DNA from 4 places in the Comamonas sp. MYb396 genome. Region 4 is predicted to be linked to each of the others. Evidence: predicted binding sites of a transcription regulator. Region 4 holds the regulator's gene; each other region holds the start of a gene.
What was found. Region 4 encodes sigma-54, which starts transcription at its own class of promoters, with help from an activator protein. Its sites were predicted from a motif close to TGGCANGNAANCTGCTTT; they were not measured.

Region 1 (5,225 bases), on a different contig from region 4:
TGCACGCTCTCGGGCGGCGAGATGCGGCGCATATCGCTCAGGTGCGCTTCCAAAAAGGCCAGCACGCGCGCGTCGGTCACGGGGTCCAGCTTGAAAATCAATGGTCTTGCCATGGGTGCTTACCAGTTCAAAACAGAAAATAACGCTGGGCCATCGGCAGGCTGCTGGCTGGCTCGCAGCTCAGCAGCTGGCCATCGGCGCGCACCGCATAGGTCTGGGCATCCACCTCCATGTGCGGCGCCAGGTCGTTGTGCACCATGTGCTGCTTTTGCAGACCGCGTATGCCTTTGACGGCAGACAAGGTCTTGGCCAGGCCAAAGCGCTGGCCGATGCCAGCAGCCAGGCCCGCTTGCGAGACAAAGGTCAGCGAGGTCCTGGCAATCGCCCCGCCAAAGGCACCAAACATCGGGCGGTAGTGCACCGGCTGCGGCGTCGGGATCGAGGCATTGGGGTCACCCATGGCCGCCATCGCGATAAAGCCGCCCTTGAGGATGCAGCTGGGCTTGACGCCAAAAAAGGCCGGCTTCCAGATGACGATATCGGCCCACTTGCCCACTTCCAGGCTGCCCACCTCATGGCTGATGCCATGGGCGATGGCCGGGTTGATGGTGTACTTGGCGATATAGCGCTTGATGCGGAAGTTGTCATGCCGCTCGCTGTCGCCCGGGAGGGCGCCGCGCTGCTGTTTCATCTTGTGCGCCGTCTGCCAGGTGCGCAGGATCACCTCACCCACCCGGCCCATGGCCTGGCTGTCGGAGCTGAACATGCTGATGGCGCCGATGTCGTGCAGGATGTCTTCGGCCGCAATGGTTTCCTTGCGGATGCGGCTTTCGGCAAAGGCCAGGTCCTCGGCAATGCCGGCATCGAGGTGGTGGCAGACCATCAGCATGTCCACATGCTCGTCGAGCGTGTTGATCGTGTAGGGCCGCGTCGGGTTGGTGGAGCTGGGCAGCACATTGCTCTCGCCTACCACCTTCAAAATGTCCGGCGCATGGCCGCCGCCCGCGCCTTCGGTGTGGAAGGTATGGATGGTGCGGCCTTTGAACGCGGCCACCGTGTCTTCGACAAAGCCGCTTTCGTTCAACGTATCGGTATGGATCGCCACCTGGGTGTCGGTGAGCTCGGCCACGTCCAGGCAGTTGTCGATGGCCGCTGGCGTGCTGCCCCAGTCCTCGTGCAGCTTGAGGCCAATCGCGCCGGCATCGATCTGCTCATGCAGGGCCAGCGGCAAGCTCGCATTGCCCTTGCCCAGAAAACCCAGGTTCATCGGGAAGGCATCGGCCGCCTGCAGCATGCGCTCCATGTTCCAGGCGCCGGGCGTGCAGGTCGTCGCAAAGGTGCCGGTGGCCGGGCCGGTGCCGCCGCCAATCATCGTCGTCACGCCACTGGTCAGCGCCTCCTCGATCTGCTGGGGCGCGATGAAGTGGATATGCGTATCGATGCCGCCAGCGGTCACGACCATGCCTTCGCAGCTGATGATCTCGGTGCCCGGGCCGATGATGATGTCCACCCCCGGCTGCGTGTCCGGGTTGCCCGCCTTGCCAATCGCGGCAATGCGGCCCGCTTTGAGGCCGATGTCCGCCTTGACGATGCCCCAGTGGTCGATGATCAGCGCATTGGTCAGCACCGTGTCCATCGCGCCCTGCGCACTGCTGCGCTGGCTTTGCGCCATGCCATCACGGATGGTCTTGCCACCGCCAAACTTCACCTCTTCGCCATAGCCGCCCGCGCGCAGGGTGAAGTCCTGCTCCACCTGCACGACCAGTTCGGTATCGGCCAGGCGCAGGCGGTCACCCACCGTGGGCCCATAGGTCTCTGCGTATGCGCGTCTGTCCATTGTTGCCATCAGAACCATCCTGTCTTAGAACGCTGGCACAGCATGCCGGGCCTCATTCCAGCGCCCCTTGCACCAGGCCGCGAAAGCCGTAGATCTGCCGGTCACCGCCAAGGTCCACCAGCTCCACCGTACGCTGCTGGCCCGGCTCAAAGCGCACCGCCATGCCGCTGGCAATATGCAGGCGCATGCCATGGGCCGCCTGGCGGTCAAAGACCAGGCCGGCATTGGTCTCGGCAAAGTGGTAGTGCGAGCCGACCTGGATGGGCCGGTCGCTGGCGTTGTTCACCACCAGCGTGGCGGTGCGGCGCCCCGGGTTCAGCACATGTTCGCCGTCATCCAGCAGCAGTTCACCTGGGATCATCGTGCTGCTCCTCGTCAGGCCAGGCGCGTCAGCATGGCTGCGCCCAAGACCGCGGTGGCGCCGCCCGCCAGCTTGGCCAGCCAGCGGTGGCGCTGCATCAGGGCCTTGCCCAGCACCATGCCGCCGACATGCAGCAGGGCCGAGCCCAGCGCCATGCCCGCCAAGGCACCCACAGAGGCCCAGCCTGTATCCGCTGCCAGTTCGAACCCATGGGCTGCGCCATGGAAAAACGCAAACACACCCGCCAGCGCAGCGGCCAGCACCCAGGGCATCTGCTTTTGCACTGCTACCAACAGGCCCAGCACCAAGACGGACGCAGCAATCATCGGCTCCACACCCGGCACCCACAGGCCCGCAAAACCCGCCAACGCCCCCGCTACCAGCAGGGCCACAAAGGCGGCCGGTGCGCGCCAGGCGGGCGTCACCGTCAGCGCACTCCAGGCGCCCACGGCCAGCATGGCCGCCATATGGTCCGCGCCGGTAAACGGGTGGGCAAAGGCATGGCCAAAGCTGCTCAAAAAGCCATGGTGGCCGCCGCCGTCGCTGCCCACATGGGCAAGTGCGGACAGAGGCAAGGCGGCAGCGGCAGCCGCCACGGTGGCAGAGAGTTTCTTGAAGTTCATGGTGCTAGGCTTGCGCAAGGGAAAAGAGGGGATTCAGACAATGGGCTCATGCACGGTGACGAGCTTGGTGCCATCGGGAAAGGTCGCCTCGATCTGGATATCGGCAATCATCTCGGGGATGCCCTCCATCACATCGGCGCGCGTGAGCACCGTGCGGCCAGCGCTCATCAGCTGGGCAACGGTCTTGCCATCGCGCGCGCCCTCCATCACAAAGGCGCTGATCAGCGCCACCGCCTCGGGGTAGTTCAGCTTGAGCCCCCGGGCCAGGCGCCGCTCGGCCAGCAAGGCGGCGGTAAAGATCAGCAGCTTGTCTTTTTCGCGAGGTGTCAGTTCCATACCTAGTGCAAAGCAAGGCACATGCCAAGGGGCTGCAGCGGCAGAGCATGCACGCTTTCCGTGCTGCATCCTCTGCTCATTGCACCACAAGCATGCAGACCTGCCGCGCATGCACCAATTCAGCACAGCCAGCACCCCAGGGCGGTGCAGTTCCTGGCACGTGGCTTGCAAAACCCCAGCCATGTCTTGTGCACCCTACTCACCTCCGATCCCGGCCCTTGGGCCCTGCTGGCCAGCGGGCATTCAGCACCAGCCGCAGCCATGAGCTGGCATTCCCAACTAGACCTGCGCTACGGCCAGCAAGCCGGCAAGACCTCGGTGCAGTTCAGCCACGATGGCCCGCTGCGCATTCTCAAAAGCCTCTACCCCGAAGGCCCGGGCATTTGCCACAACGTGCTGGTGCACCCGCCCGGCGGCCTGGTGGGGGGCGATGTGCTGGATATCTCGGTCGAGGTGGCGGCAGGCGCGCATGCGCTCATCACCACGCCGGGCGCAACGCGCTTTTACAAGAGCAATGGCCAGCCGGCCTTGCAGCGCACCCGCCTTAAGCTGCAGGCCGGCGCCCGGCTGGAATGGCTGCCGCTGGAGGCCATTGCCTATAACGCCTGCGATGCGGCGAACGAGCTGCAGATGGAACTGGCACCGGGAGCGGAGCTGCTGACCTGGGACATCACCGCGCTGGGCCTGCCGCTGGCCGGCCAGCCCTTTACCCAGGGCGTGTTTTCACAGCACATCGCCTGGCCGGGGCATTTTCTGGAACGGGGCCGCATCCGGGCCGATGATGAGTTGCTGCTCAACGGCCGGCTGGGCCTGGCGGGCCAGCGCTGCATGGGCAGCTTGCTCTATGCCAGCGGCTCACCGATCACCCGCGCGCAACGCGAAGCGCTGCTGGAGAGCACCCAACTGTTGCTGGAAGCCGCGCCTGCAGAGGTGATCGCGGGCGTGACTGCACCGAACGAGCACATGCTGGTGCTGCGTGGTCTGGCGCCCGTGGTGGAGCCCGCTATGCAGCTGTGGAAGACGGTCTGGGGCCACTGGCGCAGCAGCCTCTGGGGCTTGCCGGCGCAGCGGCCGCGTATCTGGTCGATGTAAGACCTGTTCAAAGGGGCTGCTTGCCCCGCGCGATTAAGCGCCGTCGATCAGCTGTTCGATATCCTTGGCGAGCGTATCGACCGGGGTGCCATAGCGGCTGTACAAACGCAGGCGGCCTTCCGGGTCGAAGATGTAGTCGCCCGCGGTATGGTCCATCGTGTAGCTGCCCGGGGTCTGGCCCTCGACCCGCTTGTAGTAAACCTTGAAGTCCTTGGCCATCTTGGCCGTTTCCTCGTCGCTGCCGCGCAGCGCCAGAAAGCTGGGGTCAAAGTTGGCGAGGTAGGCCTGCAGAATCTCGGGCGTGTCGCGGGAGGGATCGACCGATGCAAAGATCACCTGCAGCTTGTCACCCTTGGCGCCGAGCTTTTGCTTGACGGCCGCCAGGTCGCCCAAGGTGGTCGGGCAGACATCGGGGCACTGGGTAAAGCCAAAGAACACCAGCACGACCTTGCCCTTGAAATCCGCCATGCTGCGGCGCTGGCCATGCTGGTCGGGCATAGAGAAATCCTGCCCATACTCCTTGCTGCCGGTCAGGTCGATGGCGTTGAAATCGGCCTTGGATTTACAGGCGGAGAGGACACCGGCGGCCGAGGCCAGCATGGCCGAGCCCGCCAGCCAGCGAAGGGCATTGCGCTTGTTCATTGCAGATTTACCAGCTCACATAGTGGTCAACCAACAGCGCCACAAACAGCAGGCTGAGGTAGACCAGCGAAAAACGGAAAGTCTTGCGCGCCAGCGCATCGGAGTAATTGCGCCACAGCGCAAAGGCATAGCCAAAGAACCCGGCACCCAGCACCACGGCAGCCACCAGGTAGATCCAGGAGCTCATCTGGATGATGAAGGGCAGCAGGCCGGCGGCAAACAAGACCACGGTGTAGAGCAAGACCTGCACGCGGGTGTAATAGTTCCCATGGGTGACCGGCAGCATCGGCAGGCCGGACTTGCGGTAGTCCTCGACCCGGTACAGCGCCAGTGC
Region 2 (5,225 bases), on a different contig from region 4:
GTGCAGCCCTCATCGGGGGCAGCGGCCTGGCCGGTGGCCAGCGCAATCGTCCAGTTGTGCAAGGGGCAGGCCACACTGCTGCCAAACACCAGGCCTTGCGACAGCGGCCCGCCTTTGTGCGGACAGCGGTCGAGCAGCGCAAACACCTCGCCGCTGGCGGTGCGGAACACCGCCACATCCAGCCCCTGGGCGCGGGCCACACGGCGGGCGCCCAGCACCGGAATCTCATCGATGGCGCAGATGGTGATCCATTCATTCATGTCGGTCTCCTGGCGGCGCGGCATCATGCGCCGGCGGTGGTGGTGGCGGGTGCGGAAAGGGCTGACAGCGCAGGCGCAGCCTGCAGCACCGGCAGTGGCTGGAACTGGCGCAGGTCCACCGCCGCCTTGTCGGTCTCGAACCAGGGGTCGGGCTCGCCGTCGAGCGCCTGCTGCAGCTGGGCCCAGAGCGCCTGGCGGCCGGCGGCATCGTCCAGAATGCGGCGCTTGACATGGTCCAGCCCGACCCGGTTCACGTAGTGCACCGTGCGCTCCAGGTACCAGCCCTCCAGCCGGTAGAGCTGCATGAAGGCGCCGGTGTACTCCAGCACCTCCTCGGCGGTCTTGAGCTTGGTCAGAAAATGCGCCACCTCGGTCTTGATGCCGCCGTTGCCGGCGATGTACATCTCCCAGCCCGAATCCACGCCGATGATGCCCACATCCTTGATGCCCGATTCGGCGCAGTTGCGCGGGCAGCCGCTGACGGCAAACTTCACCTTGTGCGGCGCATACATGCGCCACATCGCGCGTTCGAGGTCCTTGCCCATCTGGGTGCTGTCCTGCGTGCCCATGCGGCACCACTCGCTGCCCACACAGGTCTTGACGGTGCGCAGCGCCTTGGCATAGGCATGGCCGCAGGGCATGCCTATGTCGTTCCACACGCCTTGCAGGTCTTCCTTTTTCACGCCCAGCAAGTCGATGCGCTGGCCGCCGGTCACCTTCACGGTGGGGATCTGGTACTTGTCCACTACATCGGCAATGCGGCGCAGCTCGGCGGCCGTGGTCTCTCCGCCCCACATGCGCGGGATCACGCTGTAGGTGCCATCCTTTTGGATATTGGCGTGGCTGCGCTCATTGATGAAGCGGCTTTGCGGGTCGTCGCGCGCCTCCTTGGGCCAGGTGCTGATCAGGTAGTAGTTGATGGCCGGGCGGCAGCTGGCGCAGCCATTGGGTGTCTTCCATTCCATAACGCGGAAGACGCTGTCGGTCGTCAGCAGCCGCTGCTCGCGGATCGCATCGCGCACCGCCTGGTGGCCATGCTCCGTGCAGCTGCACATCGGCTTGGTCTTGGGCGATGCCGAATAGTCGCCACCGACGGTGAACATGATGATCTGCTCGACCAGGCCGGTGCAGGAGCCGCAGCTGGCGCTGGCCTTGGTGTGCTTGCGCACGTCATCCAGGGTGAACAGGCCCTTGTCCTTGATGGCCTTGCAGATGGCGCCCTTGCTCACGCCATTGCAGCCGCAGACCTCGTCGGCATCGGCCAGTGCGGCGGCCTTGTTCTGGCCCTGGTGGCCGGCATCGCCCAGGTTGGATTCGCCAAACATCAGCTTGTCGCGGATATCGGCCACACTGCGGCCTTCGCGCAGGAGCTTGAAGTACCAGCTGCCATCCACGGTGTCGCCATACAGGCACGCGCCCACCAGCCGGTCTTCCTTGATCACCAGCTTTTTGTAGACGCCCGAGTAGGGGTCGCTCAGCACGATCTGCTCGGTGCCCTCCCCGCCCTGGAAATCCCCGGCCGAGAACAGATCGATGCCGGTCACCTTGAGCTTGGTCGAGGTGAGCGAGCCCTGGTAGCGGCCAATGCCCAGCTCGGCCAGGTGGTTGGCCAGCACCTTGCCCTGCTCAAACAGCGGTGCCACCAGGCCGTAGGCAATGCCCCGGTGCGCGGCGCACTCGCCCACCGCATAGATGCGCGGGTCGGTGATGGTCTGCATGGTGTCGCTGACGACGATGCCCCGGTTCACATGCAGGTGCATGGCCTCGGCCAGTGCCGTGTTGGGGCGGATGCCAACGGCCATCACTACCAGATCGGCCTCGATCTCGCGGCCATCGGCAAAGCGCAGCGCACGCACGCGGCCTTCGGCATTGCCCAGCAGCTCCTGCGTCTGCGCCTGCATGAAAAACTGCATGCCCCGCTCGATCAGCGATTTCTTCAGCAACTGCCCGGCCTGGTCGTCCAGCTGGCGCTCCATCAGCCACTCGCCGGCATGCACCACTGCGACCTGCATGCCGCGCTTCATCAGGCCATTGGCCGCCTCCAGCCCCAGCAGGCCACCGCCAATCACCACCGCATGGCGCCAGCTGCTGGCCGCATCGATCATCGCCTGGGTGTCGGCAATGTCGCGGTAGGCCAGCACACCTTGCAGCTCCTTGCCGGCAATCGGCAGCATGAAGGGGTTGGAGCCGGTGGCCAGAATGAGCCGGTCGTAGTCGGCCGTTACCGCCTCGCCCTGGGCATTGCGGGCATGCACCACGCGGCGGGCGCGGTCCACCGCATGCACCGTGCAGCCGGCATGCAGGCGTACGCCATGCGTCTCGTACCAGCTCCAGTCGTTGAGGACGATGTCCTCCAGGGTCTGCTCGCCCGCCAGCACCGGCGACAGCAGGATGCGGTTGTAGTTGGGGTGCGGCTCCGCGCCAAATACCGTTATCTCGTACAGATCCGGGGCCAGGGCCAGCAGCTCTTCGAGCGCACGCACACCCGCCATACCGTTGCCAACCATGACCAACTTGATTTTTTTCATAGCATTTCCCGTGGGCAGCACAAAAAAAAGACGTCTAGGCGCCGCATGCCAGGCATGCGCGCTTAGACGTCTTTGTCTTTGGACGGCAGCGCCACTTTGCACCACCACCCGGTGGCCGCCATGGCCACGCCAACAACTATGCAAGTTCCATACCAAGTTGGCTGTCGACGCGCGCCCGCCGCCGCGCATCGCCTGTGCACATTTTTTGTGCTGCTTGGGTGCCGCCCTGCCTCATTTGCGTGCATAAAAAAGGCGCTCCCTGTGGAGCGCCTGGGGCGGCATCAGCGGCAGTGCTCAGGCCACCTTCTCCACATGCACCTGGCGGGTGTAGAGAAAGTCGATCACCGCCTTGCGGCAGGCCTGGTACTGCGCATCCTCGGCCAGCGCCACCCGGTTGCGCGGGCGGGCCAGGGGCACCGTTAGTACCTCGCCAATCGTCGCTGCGGGCCCATTGGTCATCATCACAATCTTGTCGGACAGCAGCACGGCCTCATCGACATCATGGGTCACCATCACCACGGTGCTGCGCGTGCGCGCGACGATCTCCAGCAGCTCATCCTGCAGCTTGGCGCGGGTCAGGGCATCCAGGGCGCCAAAGGGCTCGTCCATCAGCAGCACCTGCGGCTCCATCGACAGCGCCCGGGCAATGCCCACGCGCTGCTTCATGCCGCCCGATATCTCGCCGGGGCGCTTTTGCGCTGCATGCGTGAGCCCCACCAGCGCCAGCGCGGCATCGGTGCGCGCAGCCAACTGGGCCTTGCGCTCGCGCGCACCAAACACCCGCTCCACCGCCAGGTGCACATTGGCCCAGCAGGTGAGCCAGGGCAGCAGCGAATGGTTCTGGAACACCACGGCGCGCTGCGGCCCGGGACCCTTGATCTCGCGGTTGGCGCAGAGCAAGGTGCCTTCGCTGGGGCTGGTGAGGCCGGCAATCAGGTTCAGCAAGGTGGATTTGCCGCAGCCCGAGTGGCCGATCAGGCTGACAAATTCGCCCTGGGCGATCTCCAGGTTGATGCCCTGCAGCGCCTGGAACAGGCCCTTGGCGGTCTTGAAGCTTTGCGCCACCTGCTGGATCTCGATGTACTTGCCCTGGGGCGTGGCGGGGATATTGAGCGTATTGGGCGTCATGCCTTGACCTCCTCAAAAGTGAATGCCGAGGCCAGGCGGATCAGCGCCCATTCCAGCAGCAGGCCGACCAAGCCGATGACAAAGATCGCGATGATGATGTTCTTGACGTTGAGGTTGTTCCACTCGTCCCAGACCCAGAAGCCAATGCCCACGCCGCCAGTCAGCATCTCGGCAGCCACGATCACCAGCCAGGCGGTGCCCACGGCCAGGCGCACGCCCGTCAGCATGTAGGGCAGCACGGCGGGAAAGAGGATGGTGGTGGCAATCTTCCACTCGCTCAGGTTCAGCACCCGCGCCACATTCATATAGTCCTGCGGCACGCGCTGCACGCCGACTGCCGTGTTGATTACCATCGGCCAGATCGAGCAGATGAAGATGGTCCAGATCGCCGCCGGGTTCGCGCCCTTGAACACCAGCAGGCCAATCGGCAGCCAGGCCAGGGGCGATACCGGGCGCAGCAGGCTGATCACCGGGTTGAACATGCGCGAGAGAAAGTCAAAGCGGCCAATGACAAAGCCCAGCGGAATGCCGACCAGCGCCGCCAGGCCAAAGCCAATGCTCACCCGCTGCAGCGAGGCCAGCACATTCCAGCCCACGCCCTGGTCATTGGGGCCGTTGCGGTAGAAGGGATCGCGAAAGATCTCCTGCGCCTGGGCCCAGGTCTCCTGCGGGCCCGGAATGCCGGGGTTGCCCTGGGCGACGATGGACCACAGCACCAGCAGCAGGCCAAAGCCCAGCACAGGCGGCAGCAGGCTTTGCACCAAGCTGCCAAAGCGCTGCTGCCAGACGGCGGCGCCATCGCGCGGGGCCACTGGGGCAGGCACGGCCGGCGCTGCCGCAGCGGGCGGGCTCAGCGCGCCCGACGCGGGCAGGCTGCGCGCCATGTGCTCATGGATGGACAACACCTTGCGTTCAGCCAGGGCCGGGGCCGTGGCCGGTGTCGGCAAGGACGACACACTCTCTCGCAATGCAGCTGGCATGGGGTGCTCCTTATCAGGCCTTGAGGGCAAAGCTGTCGGCGTACTTGGCGGGGTCCGAGCCATCCCAGACCTTGCCGTCGATCAGCTGGCTGCTGCGCATGTCCGACTTGGGCACGGCGATCTTCAGCTGCGCAGCCGCTTCCTTGTACAGGGCGGTCTGGTTGATCTTCTTGGCCACAGCCAGGTAGTCAGGGTGGCTCTTGAGCAAACCCCAGCGCTTGTGCTGGGTGAGGAACCACATGCCATCGGACAGATAGGGGTAGCTGGCCTCGCCATCGGCAAAGAACTTCATGTGGTTGGGGTCGTCCCAGGTCTTGCCCAGGCCATTT
Region 3 (5,225 bases), on a different contig from region 4:
CGGCGCCAGCGCCTGGTCGCTCACATTGTCAAAGGCTTCGAGTACTTCCTTGGGATGCACAAAGCTGCGCGTGGGCAGCTGCTCGCGGGCGAGTGCCTTCTCCAGTACAAATCGGATCGACGGGTCATCATCCACTATCCAGATTGGTTTCATTGTCGCTATCACCCTACCCTTACAGTTCTACATACCGTGGTCCTGCAGCAAGGGAAGCCAACTGCCCCCTAGTCTGTCAACGGCAGCATGATGCGGAAATCCGTGCGCCCGGGCTCGCTCTCGCATTCAATCAGGCCTTCATGCCGCTGCACAAAGGTCTGCGCCAGCGGCAAACCCAGGCCCGTGCCACCATCACGTCCGGTCACCAAGGGGTAGAAGATCCGCTCCTTGATGTCCGGCTCGATGCCAGGACCGTTGTCGATGACATGCAATTCCAGTGCCAACTTGTGCCGCTTGCGGCCCAAGGTCAGCTGCCGGGCAATGCGGGTGCGCAAAGTAATGCGCGCATTGTCCTGGGCCATTTGCGGGACCAGCACCTGCGCAGCATTTTGCACAATGTTCAGCAAGGCCTGGATCAGCTGCTCGCGATCGCCTCGGATCTCGGGCAGCGAGGTGTCGTAATCGCGCTCGATGCGCAGGCCCTGCGGGTACTCCAGCAGCACCAGCTGGCAGACGCGCTCGCAGACCTCGTGGATATTGACATCCCCCACCGTGTGCGGGTGGCGGTGCGGCGCGAGCAAGCGATCCACCAGGGCCTGCAAGCGGTCGGCCTCGTGGATGATGACGTCGGTGTATTCCTTGAGCTGGGCATCGGGCAGCTCCAGCTCCAGCAGCTGGGCCGCGCCCCGAATGCCACCCAGCGGGTTCTTGATCTCGTGGGCGAGGTTGCGGATCAGCTCCTTGTTGGCCAGCGCCTGCTCGCGCACCCGCTCCTCGCGGTCCTGGCGCACCTGCTGCTCCAGCGGCCACAGCTCCACCAGAATGCTCTCCTCCTCTTCCCACCAGGAGAGGTTGGCATGCACGGGAAAGGCATCTTGCAGGCTGCGCCGCAATTGCGCCTCAAAGCGCAGCGAAGAAAAGCGCTGCGCCCGCGCATCGACCAGGGCCTTGTGGATCAGCTCATCGTCCTGGAAAAATCCACCAAAGTAGTGGCCCAGAATGCTTTTGCGCGAGACGCCCAGCGCATTCTCCAGCGCCGCATTGACCCGCACGGCGGCGCCATCGAGCCGTATCACGGCGACCAAGGTGGCGATGTGTTCCAGCGCCTGCCATTCGCGATCCATGGCACGGAGGTCAGACATGGGATATGCCCCAAAAGGTAGAAGTTTTGATTATGGGGCCGGCAGGCGTTGGAGCTCACGCTGGATACCGGCGATATCGCTGTCGTTGCGCGTGATTTCCTGCTTCAGATCGGCCACGCGCTTGGTGTAGAAGGCAGGGTTGCGCATCTCCAGGGCGTTTTTCTCGGGCTCGCCGTTGTTGTACTCGCGCGCCAAAGCGAGCTTCTTGTCCTGGGCTTTTTTCAGCTCGGTCTCGAGGATGAGGCGCGCATCGGAATCGCGGGCGCGGCCTTCGGCCGTGGTGGAGCGTGGCGCGGGGGTGGCAGCGGCGGGCGCGCGCGCGGGGCGCGGGGCAGCTGCGGGGGCATTGGGGGCGGGCGCCGGGCTGGCAGCAGGCGTGTGCGGGCGCGTGCCTTGCACGATGGTGACATTGGCGCCTTCAACCACGGCGCAGCCCTTTTGCCGCGCCTTGGCCACATCGTTGGTGTATTCATTGCCACAGCGATAAATGCGATCCTGCGCCACCGCGCCTTGCGCACATGCCACTGCCACCATCAAAAACAACAACTTTGTATGCATAACCCCGTTTCGCCCGTTCACTCCACTTTGCCCGTATGTCCGTGACAGCCCGTTAGCGGCTTTGCACGATGGCCCCTCTCTGCAACCCGCAGTGTAGCTACAAAGGAGGCCGATCATGCCGAACAGTTCCTGCTGTTACAGATTCACCCCTGTCCGGGCATGCCCCCTGCCCCGAGAGCACGCATAAAAAAAGGCCTGCCACCCTCGCAGGTCGGCAGGCCGTTTTACCCAAAGGGCCAAGCCCCAAGGGCCTGGCCAGCAGGGGCTTACAGCGAGTAGTACATGTCGTATTCGACAGGGTGCACGGCTTGGCGGAAGCGGGTCACTTCGCCCATCTTCAGCTCGATGTAGGCATCCAGCATGCTGTCGCTGAACACACCGCCCTTGGTCAGGAACGCGCGGTCGGCATCCAGTGCTTCCAGAGCCTGGTCCAGGCTGTGGCACACGGTAGGAACCAGCTTGTCTTCCTCGGGTGGCAGATGGTACAGATCCTTGGTGGCGGCTTCACCCGGATGGATCTTGTTTTCCACGCCGTCCAGACCGGCCATCAACAGCGCTGCGAAGCCCAGGTAGGGGTTCATCAGGGGATCGGGGAAACGTGCTTCCACGCGGCGGCCCTTGGGGTTGCTCACGTAAGGAATACGGATCGATGCCGAGCGGTTCTTGGCCGAGTAAGCCAGCTTCACAGGCGCTTCGAAACCAGGAACCAGGCGCTTGTAGCTGTTGGTGCCAGGGTTGGTGATGGCGTTCAGGGCACGGGCGTGCTTGATGATGCCGCCGATGTAGTACAGCGCGAAATCGGACAGACCGGCATAGCCGTCACCGGCGAACAGGTTCTTGCCGTCTTTCCACACGGACTGGTGCACGTGCATGCCCGAGCCGTTGTCGCCCGAGTATGGCTTGGGCATGAAGGTCGCGGTCTTGCCGTAGGTGTCTGCCACGTTCCAGATCACGTACTTCTGCACTTGGGTCCAGTCCGCACGCTCGACCAGAGTCGAGAAACGGGTGCCCAGTTCGTTCTGGCCAGCGCCCGCCACTTCATGGTGGAACACTTCGACCGGGATGCCCAGCGATTCGAGCAGCAGCGACATTTCAGCGCGCATGTCCTGGGTGCTGTCAACAGGAGGCACGGGGAAGTAGCCGCCCTTGACGCGTGGACGGTGGCCACGGTTGCCGTTGTCGAACTTGGCGCCGCTGTTCCAGGGTGCTTCGTACTCTTCGATGTCGAAGAACGGGTTGTTGGGTTCGGTGCTCCAACGCACGCCGTCGAAGATGAAGAATTCTGGCTCTGGACCGAAGTAGGCGGTGTCGCCCAGGCCCGATGCCTTCAGGTAGGCTTCTGCGCGCTTGGCCACCGAACGTGGATCGCGGTCATAGGCCTTGCCATCACCGGGCTCGATCACGTCGCACTGCAGGAACATCGTGGTTTCGTCAAAGAACGGATCGATGTTGGCGGTGTTGGGATCGGGCATCAGCAGCATGTCGGATGCTTCGATACCCTTCCAGCCAGCGATGGAGGAGCCATCAAACGCGTGGCCCGAGGTGAACTTGTCTTCGTCAAAGTGCGAGATAGGCACCGTGACGTGCTGTTCCTTGCCACGGGTGTCGGTGAAACGCAGATCAACGAACTTGACCTCGTTCTCGTCCAACATGCTCATCACATCTGCAACGCTCTTGGCCATCTAATGCTCCAAAGAAAATCGTGAATAAAAAGGGCTGTGCCAAGACTAAAGCAGTTTACGTGCCAGTTTTGTGACATGCCCATGCCGACCAGAAAATGCGGGCCCGTCAGAACGCGACCGCACCCGGACTGTGCCCAATGCCAGACTGTACCGCGCTTTTGGCCTGGGCCTCCGAGGGGCGACGAGGATTTTGCAGCCCACCGCCCAGATCCGTGCAGACCAGGGCCTGCATTGCCGCACAAGCACCAAGATGGTGCAAAACTACCAGCGCTTTATGCGGATGGCGCACATGCACCAAAATAGCTATTTGCGCACCTTATTGGTGCATTGGCAGCTGAGGCACTGGCCGAGCCCATTGGCACATGCCCTGCTCCGCGCCCTTCCATTTTTGAACAGGTTTTTACTTGGGCTCCGTGCCATCGGCCAGCAAGCTGGCATCGGTTGTACCGGCCACGAGCGGCTCCGCCACCGGCGGCTGCGCGCCCAGGTCGCCATTCTCGATCCGCAGCTGCTGCAGCGCGGCCAGGCAGAAGTGGATGAACCACAGCGAGGAAAACGCAAAGGTGATGGCATAGATCCACACGGCGATGGGAATCAGCACCACAAACCCAATGGTGAACACCATGCCCGAGGCCCAGACGACGCTGGGCGCAATGCCGATGTAGCCCGAGATGATGCCCATCAGCAAGAGCGGCCAGCGGTGGCGCTGCAGCAGCGTGTCGCGCTCAGCCTTGCTGGCATGCTCGGCCAGGGCATCCACACTCATCACGCGATAGGTCAGCCAGCCCCAGATGACGGGCGGCACAATCAGCACCAAAGGCGGGATCAGCCACAGCGGCGTGGTGACGACAAAGGCCACAATGGCCACCGCCGAGGTGCTCAAGGCCCAGAGCACGCTGGTGACCAGGCCCATGCCCTGCTTCTTCTCCAGCCGGGCAAAGCGCTGCTCGGTCACCATGTTGACCAGGGCCGGCGTCATCAAAAGCGCAATCACCAGCAGCGCGACCACCGCTGCCACCGGCGTGATCAGGATCAGCACCACAAAGGGCGCAATGCCGGCCGCAAAACCTTCGGTGCCACTGCTGCCAAACCAGCTGAATACCGTGCGCAGCCAGCCAATCGTCTCCACCCAGTGCTGCATCGTCGCCACGGCGCCCGACCAGTAAAAATAGCTCCAGCCACCCAAGGCCACCAGCATCATCACCAGTGGCAGCACCGACAGCAGCATGACCCGGGGCCGGAAACAATAGGCGGCGGCACGCCAGAAGGCATCAAACATCAGGCGGGAGCCCGCAGACGCGAGGGGCATGGGGTGAACTCCTTGTGTATCTGGGCGGGTGGCCAGGCTGGCGGGCCGCTCAGTGATTCGGTATCAAGCGGGTGTGCCGCACCTAGGCGCGGCCCAAAAGGCGCAGTACCCCACGCCATTGCTGGCTCCAAAAGCCGCGCCCGTAATCGCGCAGCTGCCCTTGCCGGTTGGGCTGCACCTGGTCACGGATGCCGGTGGGGTCATAGCGTAGCTCAAAGTTGGCGGTGCCAAAAAGCATATCCCACCATGGCAGCAGCACACCAAAATTGCAGCCCCCCAAGCGGGTGCGCGGGGCAGCCTCGCCGGCTTTCACAGCGGTGTTGGGCGCGGCATTGTTGGCAGGCGACTCATGGCCGATGCCGATCGCATGGTGACGGCGGT
Region 4 (5,225 bases):
CGCCCCGCAGCCCTTGCCGCGCGCCAGTTTGCGCTTGCGCAGACCGCCGCCACAGCGCAGTCGCTAAAATCGCTGTCTATGGCAAAAATCATCGTTCTGGCCCTGGTGCTGCTTTTCTTTGGCTGCGGCCTCTACATGCACCTGCGCGGCAAGGTGCGGCACAAGCTGCTGCGCCAGCTGTTTGACCACTCCACCTTCACGGCGCCGTTCAATGTGTTCATGCTGATGTTCAGCAAGGTACCGCGCACGCCCTACCTGCCCACCAGCACCTTCCCCGACCTGGCCCCACTGCAGGCCCACTGGCGCGAGATCCGCGAAGAGGCCATCGGCCTGCACCAGGCCATGCAGATCAAGGCGGCGGCCAACAACGACGACGCGGGCTTCAACTCCTTCTTCAAGACCGGCTGGAAGCGCTTCTACCTGAAGTGGTATGGCCAGGCCCACCCGTCTGCGATGGAGCTGTGCCCCAAGACCACGGCGCTGGTGCAGTCCATCCCCGGCATCAAGGCCGCCATGTTTGCCGAGCTGCCACCCGGCGCCAAGCTCAACCTGCACCGCGATCCCTATGCCGGCTCGCTGCGCTACCACCTCGCCGTGCTGGCGCCCAATGATGACCGCTGCATGATCGAGGTCGATGGCACGCCCTACAGCTGGCGCGAGGGCGAAGGCGTGATCTTTGACGAGACCTTTATGCACTGGGCCGAGAACGGCTCCGAAGGCAACCGCATCGTGCTGTTCTGCGATGTCGAGCGCCCGATGACCAATGGCTTTGCACAGTGGCTCAACCGCTGGCTGGGCACGCATGTGGTGGCTGCTGCCAGCTCGCCCAACAACGAAGGCGATCCGCGCGGCTTCATCAGCCGCATCTTCAAGATCTCGTTCTACATGGGCCAGTACCGCCGCCGCTTCAAGGCCTGGAACAAGACCGCCTACAAGCTCACCAAGTTCGGCCTGATGCTGGCCGTACTGGCCTTGTTCATCTGGTGGCTGTGGCCGAAGTAAAACGGCGCCATCCGAAAGCAAAAACCGCAGTGCATAACGCAACTGCGGTTTTTTTATGGGCCCGGGCTGCTTGCGTTTACAGCGCCTTGCGCAGGCTGGCCGGCGGGATGCGCATCGCCTCGCGGTACTTGGCCACCGTGCGGCGCGCGCATTCAATGCCCTGGGCCTGCAGCAGATCGGCGATTTTTGCATCCGACAGCGGCTTCTTCGCGCTTTCCTCGTCCAGCAGCTGCTTGATCAGCGCCTTGACGGCCGTGCTCGACGCGCTGCCGCCTGTCTCGGTGCCCAGGCCCGAGCCAAAAAAGTACTTGAGCTCAAACGTGCCCTGCGGCGTGGCCATGTACTTGGCCGTCGTCACGCGGCTGATGGTGGATTCGTGCAGGCCCAGCTCATCGGCAATCTCGCGCAGCACCATGGGGCGCATCGCCAGCTCGCCATGCACAAAGAAATTGCGCTGGCGCTCGACGATGGCCTGCGAGACGCGCAAGATGGTGTCAAAGCGCTGCTGGATGTTCTTGATGAACCAGCGCGCCTCCTGCAGCCGCTGCTGCAGCGCGCCATGGCCTTCGCTGCCCTTGTGGCTGCGCAAGGCATTGGCGTAGACATCCTGCACGCGCAGGCGCGGCATCACCTCGGCATTGAGCTGCACGCTGAAACCGGGCACCGGCAGGCCGCGCTCATTGCTGGGTCGCACGATGACATCGGGGATGATGGTGTTGCGGTCCACATCGGCATAGGGCCGGCCGGGGCGGGGTTCGAGCTTGGCGATCAGCGCCAGCGCGCTGCGCACCGCCGCCTCGTTACAGCCGGTCAGCTGCACCAGCTTGCGCACATCACGGCGCGCCAGCAGATCAAGGGACTCCTGGCAGACCAGCAAGGCAGTCTCCAGCGCCAGCGCATCGGCCTCGGGCGTGTCCGAGCCCTCTTCATCCAAGAGGCGCTGCTGGGCCTTGATCTGCAGCTGCATGCACTCGGACAGGTTGCGCGCGCCCACACCAATCGGCTCCAGGCTTTGCAGCAAGCGCAGCGCCACGGTCAGGTGGTGCAGCAGCGCCTCGTAGCGCTCGGGGTCCGAGGCATCGCCAAAGCTTTGCGCGAGCTCGGCCAGCGTTTCTTCGAGGTAGCCGTCGTCGTTCAGCGATTCGATCAGAAAGTAGAGTGCGGCCCGGTCTTCCTGGCACAGGCGCAGCGACAAGGCCTGGCGGTGCAGCACATCCTGCAGGCTCAGGTGCTCGCTGCGCCGGTCGGACATCGGCGTCTCGTCGTCGTCATCGCCTGCGCTGGAGCGGGCGGGCAGATCGCCGCCCCACTCTTCCCAGTCCGATGCCGAATCGCCGGCAGCGGCCTCGGCATCGACGCCGGTTTCCTTGCCCGCAGCAAAATCCAGCGGCTGGTCGGAGGTTCCGGGCTCGAAATCGCTGCTGTTGTTGGTGTCGGCGCTGGCAGCAGTATCGGCAACCTTGTCGGCTGCTTCTGCAGCTTCGGCAGATTCAGCGGCTTCTTTACCGGCTTCGGCCTCGGTTGCCTCTTCGCCCTCACGCTCCAGAAACGGGTTTTCGTCGAGCATCTGCTCGACTTCCTGCGTCAGCTCCTGCGTGGACAGCTGCAACAGGCGAATCGACTGCTGCAGCTGGGGCGTCAGGGTCAGATTCTGCGATACGCGCAGCGACAGCGACGGCATCATGGCTGCGCCTTTGCAGCGGCTGCGGCAGTTGGCAACAGATCAGCCCTACCGGGCCCGCAACGCGGGTCGGTAGCTTGGCTGGCACGCCCGCCAAGGCGTGCGGTGTCACATACGGAAATGTTCACCCAGATACACCCTCCGGACCTCTGCGTTCTCCACAATCTCTTGCGGCGTCCCGGCGGCCAGCACCTTGCCATCGCTGATGATGCAGGCATGGTCACAGATACCCAGGGTTTCGCGCACATTGTGGTCGGTGATCAGCACGCCAATGCCGCGCTCCTTGAGGAAGGCGACAATGCGCTGGATCTCGATCACGGCGATGGGGTCGATGCCGGCGAAGGGCTCGTCGAGCAAGATGAAACGGGGCTGGGTGGCCAGTGCACGGGCGATCTCGACGCGGCGGCGCTCACCGCCGGACAGCGCCACCGACGGTGACTCGCGCAGGTGCTCGACCCGCAGCTCCTGCAGCAGCGCGGTGAGCTGGCGCTCGACCTCGGCGCGCGAGAGCGGCTTGCCATGCTCATCCTTTTGCAGCTCCAGCACGGCGCGCACATTGTCCTGCACGCTGAGCTTGCGAAAGATCGAGGCTTCCTGCGGCAGGTAGGACAGGCCCAGCTGCGAGCGCTGGTGGATCGGCATATTGGCCACCGACTGCCCATCGATGCGGATATCCCCGCCATCGCTGCGCACCAGGCCCACGATCATGTAGAACGAGGTGGTCTTGCCCGCGCCATTGGGGCCGAGCAAACCCACCACTTCGCCTTTGCGCACCGACAGCGATACATCCTTGACCACCTTGCGGCTGCCGTAGGACTTCTCCAGGTGCAAGACCTCCAGCTGGCTGCGGTGGTCGCTGTTGGCGACCCGGGCATTGACGGAAATGGTCGACGAGTTTTCTGCCACGGTTACTTGGCTCCGTCGTTCAGTTGGGTGCTGGGGCGCAATGGCGTCTTGTCATCGGCAGCGGGCTTGGCCGGGGCGCTGGCCTTGTCGTCCGCCTTGGCGTCGGCCTTGGGCGTCAGGATCACGCGCACGCGGTCCTTCTTGGGCGCGCCGGGCTTGGGATCGGCCGCCGCCTGGGCACCCTTTTGGCCGGAGACCGTGAAGGTGTCGCTCAGGTTGTTGTAGACGATCAGCGGGCCACTGACCTGGTCGGTCAGCGTGGTCTCGCGGTAGCGGCGCAGCTCGCCACGGCGCTCAAAGTGCACGGTGTCGTCGCGGCCGTTATAGGTGATGACCTCGCCTTCGCCTTCGACGAACTCGTCGGGCGCGCCAGGGGCGGAATCCCGCTTTTGGCGGAAGAACGCGAGCTTGCCCGGCGCAGCGGTGACCACGCCGTGCTGAAAGCCGTCGCGGTCCTGGCTCACGGTCAGCTGCGCGCCACGGATGATGATGGTGCCCTTGGTCACCACCACATTGCCCGTGAAGACACTGGTCTGCTTGAGTTCATCGTGGCGGCCATCGTCCGCCTCGATGTTCATGGGCTTGGTGCGGTCTGCACGCTCAGCGTGCGACAGCAGCGGCACGGCCAGGGCCACTGCCACCAACAAAGTGTTAAAAATACGGTGTCTCATAAGGCATGAATCTTGCTCTGCCCCATTGTAGCCATGCTGGAGCGTTGGGCCGTTTTTGGCACAAAAAAGCCCGCGCGTGCGGGCTCTGTCTAAAGCGTTGGGGAGGCCGCTCAGCCTTGTGCCGCCAGGAACTCTACCACTTGCAGCACGTTGCTCATCGAGCCGGCACGGGTGCCGTCGGTGTAGTACTTGCCCGCCACGCCCAGCGATGGAACGCCTTCGACGCCATAGGATTCTTGCAGCTGGGTGGCCTTGCGCACCTGGCCTGCGACGCTGAAGGAGTTGTAGGCTTCCTTGAACTTGGCCAGGTCCACGCCGTTCTTGTCCATCCAGGCAAAGATCTCGTCGTCCTTGTTCAGGCGCTGGCGCTCCACGTGGATCGCACGGAAAACCTTGACATGCACGTCAGGGATCAGGCCCATCGACTCCAGCGCAAAGTAGATCTTTTGCTGGGGCACAAAGGTGTTGTTGAAGGCCACGGGCACGCGGCGGATCTGCAGGTTTTTGGGGGCAGCCTTGGCCCAGGCTTCAAACTGCGGCTCAAAGGCGTTGCAGTGGGGGCAGCTGTACCAGAAGAATTCGATCACCTCGACCTTGCCAGCGGGCGCATCGGGGGTGACGGGCTTGGCCAGCTTCAGGTAGTCCTTGCCTTCCTTGAACTTGGCCTGTGCGTTGGCGCCAGTAGCGAAAGGCAGGCTCAGCGCGGAAGCGGCAGTAGCGGAAGCCGCCAAAGTGGAAAACTCACGACGTTTCATGTTTTGTTAACTCCAGTGACAAGTTGCGGTTAGGAGTGTCCTGCACCGCCAAAAGTTCAACGCTGCACGCGGACGATTTGCGCATCCACGCCGGCGCCATCGAGCTTGCCTTTGAGGCCATCGGCATCATCGCGCTTGTTGAATGGGCCCACGCGCACCCGGTATACCGTGCGGCCATTGACTTCGCGCTCGCTCACGCGCGCTTCCCAG

Region 1: WH265_RS06990 (urease subunit gamma) is a predicted target of sigma-54. The motif match lies at 3,167-3,184, and genes of this name have one in related genera.
Region 2: nirB (nitrite reductase large subunit NirB) is a predicted target of sigma-54. The motif match lies at 2,926-2,943, and genes of this name have one in related genera.
Region 3: glnA (type I glutamate--ammonia ligase) is a predicted target of sigma-54. The motif match lies at 3,583-3,600, and genes of this name have one in related genera.

What each region holds. Positions count from the first base shown of each region.
Region 1 covers NZ_JBBGYU010000002.1:619,787-625,011, forward strand. Annotated here, with positions in the region: gene WH265_RS06970 (GNAT family N-acetyltransferase) at 1-113, opposite strand, end outside; gene ureC (urease subunit alpha) at 128-1,846, opposite strand; gene WH265_RS06980 (urease subunit beta) at 1,890-2,198, opposite strand; gene WH265_RS06985 (HupE/UreJ family protein) at 2,213-2,821, opposite strand; gene WH265_RS06990 (urease subunit gamma) at 2,855-3,157, opposite strand; gene WH265_RS06995 (urease accessory protein UreD) at 3,419-4,249, shown strand; gene WH265_RS07000 (SCO family protein) at 4,283-4,891, opposite strand; gene cyoE (heme o synthase) at 4,899-5,225, opposite strand, start outside.
Region 2 covers NZ_JBBGYU010000006.1:382,496-387,720, reverse strand. Annotated here, with positions in the region: gene nirD (nitrite reductase small subunit NirD) at 1-260, opposite strand, end outside; gene nirB (nitrite reductase large subunit NirB) at 284-2,788, opposite strand; gene WH265_RS16255 (ABC transporter ATP-binding protein) at 3,083-3,916, opposite strand; gene ntrB (nitrate ABC transporter permease) at 3,913-4,800, opposite strand; gene WH265_RS16245 (CmpA/NrtA family ABC transporter substrate-binding protein) at 4,910-5,225, opposite strand, start outside.
Region 3 covers NZ_JBBGYU010000004.1:4,047-9,271, reverse strand. Annotated here, with positions in the region: gene ntrC (nitrogen regulation protein NR(I)) at 1-153, opposite strand, end outside; gene glnL (nitrogen regulation protein NR(II)) at 222-1,295, opposite strand; gene WH265_RS10295 (hypothetical protein) at 1,326-1,853, opposite strand; gene glnA (type I glutamate--ammonia ligase) at 2,120-3,535, opposite strand; gene WH265_RS10285 (EI24 domain-containing protein) at 3,936-4,844, opposite strand; gene WH265_RS10280 (sterol desaturase family protein) at 4,927-5,225, opposite strand, start outside.
Region 4 covers NZ_JBBGYU010000011.1:13,162-18,386, reverse strand. Annotated here, with positions in the region: gene WH265_RS21330 (aspartyl/asparaginyl beta-hydroxylase domain-containing protein) at 88-1,002, shown strand; gene WH265_RS21325 (RNA polymerase factor sigma-54) at 1,079-2,686, opposite strand; gene lptB (LPS export ABC transporter ATP-binding protein) at 2,792-3,568, opposite strand; gene lptA (lipopolysaccharide transport periplasmic protein LptA) at 3,592-4,260, opposite strand; gene WH265_RS21310 (thiol:disulfide interchange protein DsbA/DsbL) at 4,371-5,015, opposite strand; gene WH265_RS21305 (SPOR domain-containing protein) at 5,072-5,225, opposite strand, start outside.